Regions from separate parts of the Scytonema hofmannii PCC 7110 genome, predicted to be linked through region 2. Evidence: riboswitches for the same ligand, from Rfam matches in the RefSeq annotation. Region 2 holds a riboswitch; each other region holds the start of a gene.

Region 1 (2,269 bases), 1.6 Mb from region 2:
TGGAAGATGCTTTCTTCTTGGGTGATGCATTACTCGTTTGTCCGATTGTGGAAGAAAGGGCGCGATCGCGACAGGTTATTTTACCCAAAGGTCATTGGTATAATTTTTGGAATGATGCAGTTCTGAAAGGTTCCCAACAAGTCACAATTGAAGCACCCCTAGAGCAAATTCCCCTGTTGGTTTTAGCAGGAAGTATTTTACCAATGGAGGAAAAAAAGCAACTAATTCTTCATATTTACCCGCCTGTAGAAGGAAACAGTGAGACTCTTCTCTACTCTGATGCAGGTGATGGCTATGGAGAATCAAGGCTGGATAAGTTTTGTATGACACGTTCTGAGAACAATCTAGAAATCACTTGGACAGAAGAAGGGAAATATCCTTTCGCCTTTATATCAGTCAGCCTGCATCTACATGGAATCAAACCACAACAAGCTTGGGTTGATGATAAAGAAGTGACTTGCACTGGACAAATACTGGAGTTTGAAGACTCGGAAGGGCTTGCGATCGGAAATCGCTTCCATAAGGTTCGCATTCAGGTTTAGGGTTTGGAAACCAGAGCGTCGGTACAGTATTTCAAAAGGGGGCAAAAAACCCGGTTTCTCTCTCTTAGAAAGCTTGATATCTCGTTTGCTCAACTCGAAGAAACCGGGTTTTTGGGATTAGTGGACTGACGCTCTAGCGGGTTAGGGATTGGGTAATTCTAATTTCTTAACCTTCGATACCTACTCCTTACTCCCTACTCCCTTTTTTGAGTCTCTCCCTAAAGATAGAAAAATTTGAATGTTTGCTACAACAAAACGGATGAGAAAGTAATTCATATAATTTTATTTATAAAAATAATATATACCTATGCTAACTTATGTTAAGCGTTTGCAATTTATTTCTACGAGGGATATATCTTAGATGGTAGTTGTACTTAATGATCGTTTATGTATAACTTGTTGTACCAAGCTAGCCTTGTTAAACAGTTATATTCAGAATTATACAGCTTGCAATAAAACGGTTTGGAGTATAGCAATGCTTGTTGCTAGAGGAAGTCATTCTTAAAAAAGGTTGACTTAGACGGTGGTTACGCGTTAGATTCTTAACATATCTAAATCAGTCTGCCTAATTCACGGTTTGCCTTAGACACAGTGTTCCCTGAGGTAAGCCTGGAGCGGAGGAACCAACCTTGGGGCTAATCTTTTAAAAGGATAAGGAATCAAGTATCGAGGATAAATGAGAACTTGCCTTTCACACTTCATCCGACCTACTGAATCCTTACGAAAGAGGGACATCTCTCAGTCCTAGCCCGTCAGCTAACTTCGTCGGCATTGAGAAGAGACTGAACGAGCAGCATTCTTAACAAGTAATGCCTTGTTCTCGTCGGTATCCTTGGCTGGTATCTGTGCGCTTCGTTGTACCTGCCCTTAGCTTTGGGGAGGAGTCACACTACCTCAACTTAGGTATCTGAGGCAGGATAGATTGCCATGTGGTGAAGTTTAACTATGCTACTGACAAAAAAACATCGCATCGCTTTGATTTCTGTGGATGGAGATCCGGCTGCAGAAATAGGACAAGAAGAGGCTGGCGGACAAAACGTCTATGTCCGTCAGGTAGGTTATGCGTTAGCTCAGGAAGGTTGGCAGGTGGATATGTTCACTCGCCGCAGTAGTTCCGAGCAGGCTGCTATTATACAACATGGAACTAACTGTCGAACAATTCGGTTGACGGCAGGTCCAATGGAGTTTATAGGTCGGGATAGCCTACTGGAGCATCTACCTGAATTTATCGCAGAGTTTCAAGCATTCCAGCAGAAGCAAGGTTTTCAGTATCCTCTTGTTCACACTCACTATTGGTTGTCTTCCTGGGTGGGTATGGAACTGAAAAAGCGCCAACCATTGATTCAAGTGCATACATACCATTCCTTAGGAGCGGTGAAGTACAGCACTGTTTCTGACCTACCAGCAATAGCTAGTATCCGACTGGATGTTGAAAAAAATTGTCTGGAGAACGTAGAGCGAGTTGTTGCTACCAGTCCTCAAGAACAGGAACATATGCGGAAGCTAGTTTCCACTCTTGGACGCATAGAAGTCATTCCTTGCGGTACGGATATTGATAAATTTGGATCGATTCAACGGGCTACAGCACGTCAAGCATTGGGCATTGCTCCTGATGCGAAGGTGGTGCTCTACGTTGGTCGCTTTGATAAACGTAAGGGCATTGAAACACTTGTCAGAGCTTTTGCAAAGTCGAGTTTGCACTCTGTGGCTAACCTACAGTTAATTAT
Region 2 (2,269 bases):
GAAAAAGCCACCTCTGGTTCCGTGAGACTTGATGGCAAAGAAATTCGCAAACCTGGTGCTGAACGCATGATGGTGTTTCAACACTATTCCCTGCTACCTTGGTTGACTGTACGAGAAAATATCCGACTAGCGGTGGATGAAGTGCTCAAAGATGCCTCAAGATCTGAAAAAATCAGCATTGTTAACGAACACTTGGCAATGGTAAACTTGAATGCGGCAGCTGACAAATACCCTGATGAAATTTCTGGTGGAATGAAGCAGCGTGTGGGGATCGCAAGAGCCTTAGCTATTCGTCCAAAAATGTTGTTAATGGACGAGCCTTTTGGAGCATTAGATGCATTGACTCGGGGGAAATTACAGCGGCAAGTATTGGATATTTGGGAAAACCATCGTCAGGCAGTGATGATGGTTACACACGACGTGGATGAGGCAATTTATATGTCAGACCGTATTGTTCTCATGACTAATGGACCTGCTGCTAAGATTGGAGAAATCTTAGAAGTTCCTTTTCCTCATCCACGCGATCGCACTGCGATGCGAAACTCTAAAGAGTATTTTGAACTTCGCAATCACGCCCTGAATTTCCTAGATAAGTACTTTACTCAAGACGAGTAATCACCTGAACAGTGACCAGTGACCAGTGATAACTGAATAACTGATAACTGTCAAAGTGGGTAGCCTAATTTAAATTTCAGAAATTTGAAGCGGAGGAACCAATTTTTGGGGCTCATCTTGTAAACAGGATAAAGGATAAATGAGAAACTGCTCTTTCTTACTTCATCCTTGACACGACAAAGCTGAATCCTTCAAGAGAGACACCTTCCAGTCTTAGCCCGTCAGCTAACTCCGTCGGCAATGGAAGGAACCCCCAAACCTTTGGCTGTAATAACAGTTGCGATTGGGGATTCCTGAATTGATTTTAGATTTTGGATTTTAGATTTTAGATTAAGGTGTTTTCTCTTCAATCCAAAATCACAAATCCAAAATCCAAAATTGATTGACCCGCTTCTCCTTAATAAGTAGTTTCGTGCTGAGAGAAGAAAACTGTGAATATTAAGCCATTGTTAGTGCGTCTACAGAACGCTATCGGAAGAGATGATTTGATCGATCAAATGGTGTTGCTTTCAACACAAAAAGCATCTGTCTGTGAAGAAATTCAAGCGTCAAAATCAATCAATTTAATTGTTGGCTATAACAGTTCTCCGAACAGTCATACTGCGCTAGATATTGCTTTGTTAACAGCCCACCAAACACGTTTGGCGACTAAAGCACAGGTGACAGTTCAAGTGGTGTATGTGATGGAAGATCGTTTAATGTGTGGAGGTGCAGAAGTTTTGCCAACAGAGGAGGTGGGAAGCAGTCGCAAATCCGAGCAACAAGTACTACAACATCTTTTAACGGACTCCGCAGAGGAAGAATTGAATACGGGGATTGTAACCCAAACAAGATGGCAAGATAACTCAACACACCTACCACAGGAAGAAAAATCTATAGATAGATTCGCGCAAGCAGAAGGTATTTTAAGACAAGCTAGCTGTCTAGCTGCTGAATGGAAAAGTTCTTTTAAAGCTCATCTTCGGTTTGGTTGCGTTGCAACAGAACTGAAAAGAGTTGTTGTTTCAGAATCAGCTGATATATTGTTCCTTGGCTGTAACTCAATACATCATCCCATCGTACAAAATCTAGGTTCCAAATTCCCTTGTTCAGTACTGGGGATTCCAAGTACAGTTCAGAATAAGTATCTCTAGAGGCGAGAATTTTGTAATTACCATAATTAAGAAAACCGACTTCTTATAGAAGTCGGTTTTCTTAATTAAGAGATGTTGGTTAGTGGTTAGTAGTTAGTAGCTCGTTGTGAGTAGTTATAGTGCAATACAGTTCAGTTAAGCAGTTATTTAGAAACCCGGTATGTATCTCCAAGATACGGAAATTAGAACTCCGGTATCTTTAAGATACCGGGGTTCTGGTATCTCAACTATCCTTAACCGACAAGTATTGATAGTGAACTTTGTTATATTAAAACAAATAAAAAAATTACTAACCTTCTGCTCTCTGCCTTTCAAAATTCCGATAATATGCTTATAATTCTATTATTCTACTACTAACAACTAACAACTAACAACTAACAACTAACCAATAATTAATAATGGAAAACTGGCAAGCATTCATCAGTATTCTCACATTTATAAGTGTTATAATCTTAGTCATGACAGAGTGGGTAAACTTGACAATTGCTGCCTTATTAGGAGCGTTGTTATTAGTTTTTACT
Region 3 (2,269 bases), 3.5 Mb from region 2:
GGATTCATTGGAAAGGATAAAGGAGGAAGTCTGAAAGATTAATTGTAAAAATTTATACTTTATATTTCATTCTTATTCCTGAAGAGGATGTTTTAAAAGTGATGATTGAACGTACAGTAGATATGTAGCAAATTATCTCATTTGCTAGTAAAAAGCACTCGTCGGTTGACTGACAATCATTTGGTCATTCTCAATGAAGAAAATCTTGTTCCTTTGTACAGGTAACTACTACCGCAGCCGCTTTGCCGAACATCTTTTTAATTGGTTGGCAACTAAGCAGGGGTTAGATTGGCAGGCTGATTCACGAGGCTTGGCAATTGAGCGAGGAGTAAATAATGTGGGACCGATTTCCCGATATGCGCTTGAGGCTTTAGCCGTGCGATTGGTAAATGTAACTGATGATGAACGGTTTCCTAAGCTAGCAAGCGAGCAAGATTTTCAAGCAGCTTCTAGAATTATTGCCCTAGATGAGTTAGAACACGGACCACTGATGAATGAGCGCTTTCCTCAATGGGCAGAGAAAACTGAATACTGGCTAGTTCACGATATAGATAAAACTTCTGCTCTAGAAGCTCTTGGGCAAATTGAAAAAAACCTATTTCAACTTATAGAACAATTAGCTCAAAGTTAGTGCGTAGCGCACTTAGAGAACTCCACAATAGCAACAACCTTGTCTTCACCAGGCAAGTATGAATTAAGACTTTACAAACATCCTTTAAGTAAAGATTGCGTTGAGAAGGTAAAATAGAGATTGACTGCTTTGGCGTTTCAGTATTATTTTATGTATTGATTGGGAAAAGTCGCCTAATTCAATTCAGTTCTGTGGTTGAGGAATCTAAGTAACTGGGTTAGAAGCGGAGGAACCAATGTATTGGGGCGAATCTTTGGATAGAGAAAGGCACCTTCCAGCCTTAGCCCGTCAGCTAACTCCGTCGGCATTGGAAGGAGTATCAATGGTAGCAGCTTGTATTAAGCCGTGTCCCTAGATCCTCCTATGTATCAAGTAACAGCACATCTTAAAAAACCGTGCATAGCTAGCGATGAGCCACGTTTATTGCTAAGTAGGTCTAGTTCAAAATTAAGGAGGATAAAATGCCTATCCAAAATCGCACATTCTTTACCGAACACGTTACCTTTTTGCCAGAGAACCAATTCAAGGAAATTGGTGAGTGTGCTGGTAAAAAACTTTTACTTATTGGTAGAACGAAAGGCTACGGCGAACCGATTGTAGCTACAAGTCAGACAGAAGAACCAAGCCAAGAAGATTTATTCGCCTACGATCTTTACGAGCTGCTAAAGTTGAGCAACGAGCCAGTTACAATTGTAGAAGAAATTTAAAACAGTAATCAGTACTGCTCACTGATCACTGGTCACTGGTCACTGATGATGAATCACCGCAGGTTAGATACTTTCTCCCTGGCGGCTTTATTGGTTTCAGCACATTATGGTTTGGGATTTCTTTTAGGAACAGCAGAGAAATCCCTAACTCATGGTGCGGCTGGTAGCCTTTATGCTGTCTCTCTTGGCTTGGGTACAATTGCTCTCATAGCATTAGCAAAGTTTTACTGGACGCAAACAGAACAAATTTGGACTCTCCTCGGTTCTGCTTATGGAAGTGGAGTGAAAATATTTGTGGGGCTAATGTCTTGGGCTTCTCTGATTGGAATTGAAGCAGTTCAGTTAATTTCAGCAGCTTCCATCCTCAAAGTCTTTGGCATCCCGCCTATACCCTCAATGATTGTTTTAGCAACTTTGTTTGCGATTATCTCCCTATTACCAGTAGAGAAAGCAGGTTGGATATTGAGAGGGTTACTATTTGTCAATTTTTTAGCTCTGCTTTACGGGCTGTGGGTGCTGCATGGATTTCCTGAGTATTTGCGATCGCCCATAGATTTTGCAAATTCACTTCAAACAGAAAGCTTACCAACAACAATAGGTATAACACTATCTACAGTTTTATTGGTACTTATAGATATGAAGTACCAAATGTATCTCGTTCAAGCAAAAGATATAAAAAGTCTGTATAAAGGATGTCTTTTAGCTGGTACTGTATTACTGTTGCTTGCTTTATTACCTTCAACCCTTGTGACAGCCGCTCATCAAGCCGGAATTTTACCTGATGACATAGGTGGTAAAGAAACACTACCCTATATTCTGTCTTGGATTGGTGGTGGAACTGACAAACCCTTGGGGATTGCGTTGATTATATCTTTATTAGTTCCCTCACTCGGTATTGGTAGCAGTATATTAAGAGTACAGAGCAAAATTA

Evidence for each region. Region 2 has a riboswitch for cyclic di-AMP ahead of WA1_RS09230 (hypothetical protein). Riboswitches for the same ligand answer to the same signal wherever they lie in the genome.
Region 1: it holds a riboswitch for cyclic di-AMP, as region 2 does, so the genes downstream of both, WA1_RS02320 (glycosyltransferase) here and WA1_RS09230 (hypothetical protein) in region 2, are expected to answer to the same signal.
Region 3: it holds a riboswitch for cyclic di-AMP, as region 2 does, so the genes downstream of both, WA1_RS23460 (hypothetical protein) here and WA1_RS09230 (hypothetical protein) in region 2, are expected to answer to the same signal.

Annotation. Positions count from the first base shown of each region.
Region 1 covers NZ_KQ976354.1:537,283-539,551, reverse strand. Annotated here, with positions in the region: gene WA1_RS02325 (glycoside hydrolase family 31 protein) at 1-542, shown strand, start outside; cyclic di-AMP (ydaO/yuaA leader) riboswitch at 1,128-1,328, shown strand; gene WA1_RS02320 (glycosyltransferase) at 1,488-2,269, shown strand, end outside.
Region 2 covers NZ_KQ976354.1:2,136,037-2,138,305, forward strand. Annotated here, with positions in the region: gene WA1_RS09225 (ABC transporter ATP-binding protein) at 1-615, shown strand, start outside; cyclic di-AMP (ydaO/yuaA leader) riboswitch at 667-870, shown strand; gene WA1_RS09230 (hypothetical protein) at 1,047-1,748, shown strand; gene WA1_RS09235 (ArsB/NhaD family transporter) at 2,147-2,269, shown strand, end outside.
Region 3 covers NZ_KQ976354.1:5,642,378-5,644,646, reverse strand. Annotated here, with positions in the region: gene WA1_RS23465 (arsenate-mycothiol transferase ArsC) at 194-631, shown strand; cyclic di-AMP (ydaO/yuaA leader) riboswitch at 832-953, shown strand; gene WA1_RS23460 (hypothetical protein) at 1,093-1,338, shown strand; gene WA1_RS23455 (SLC5/6 family protein) at 1,384-2,269, shown strand, end outside.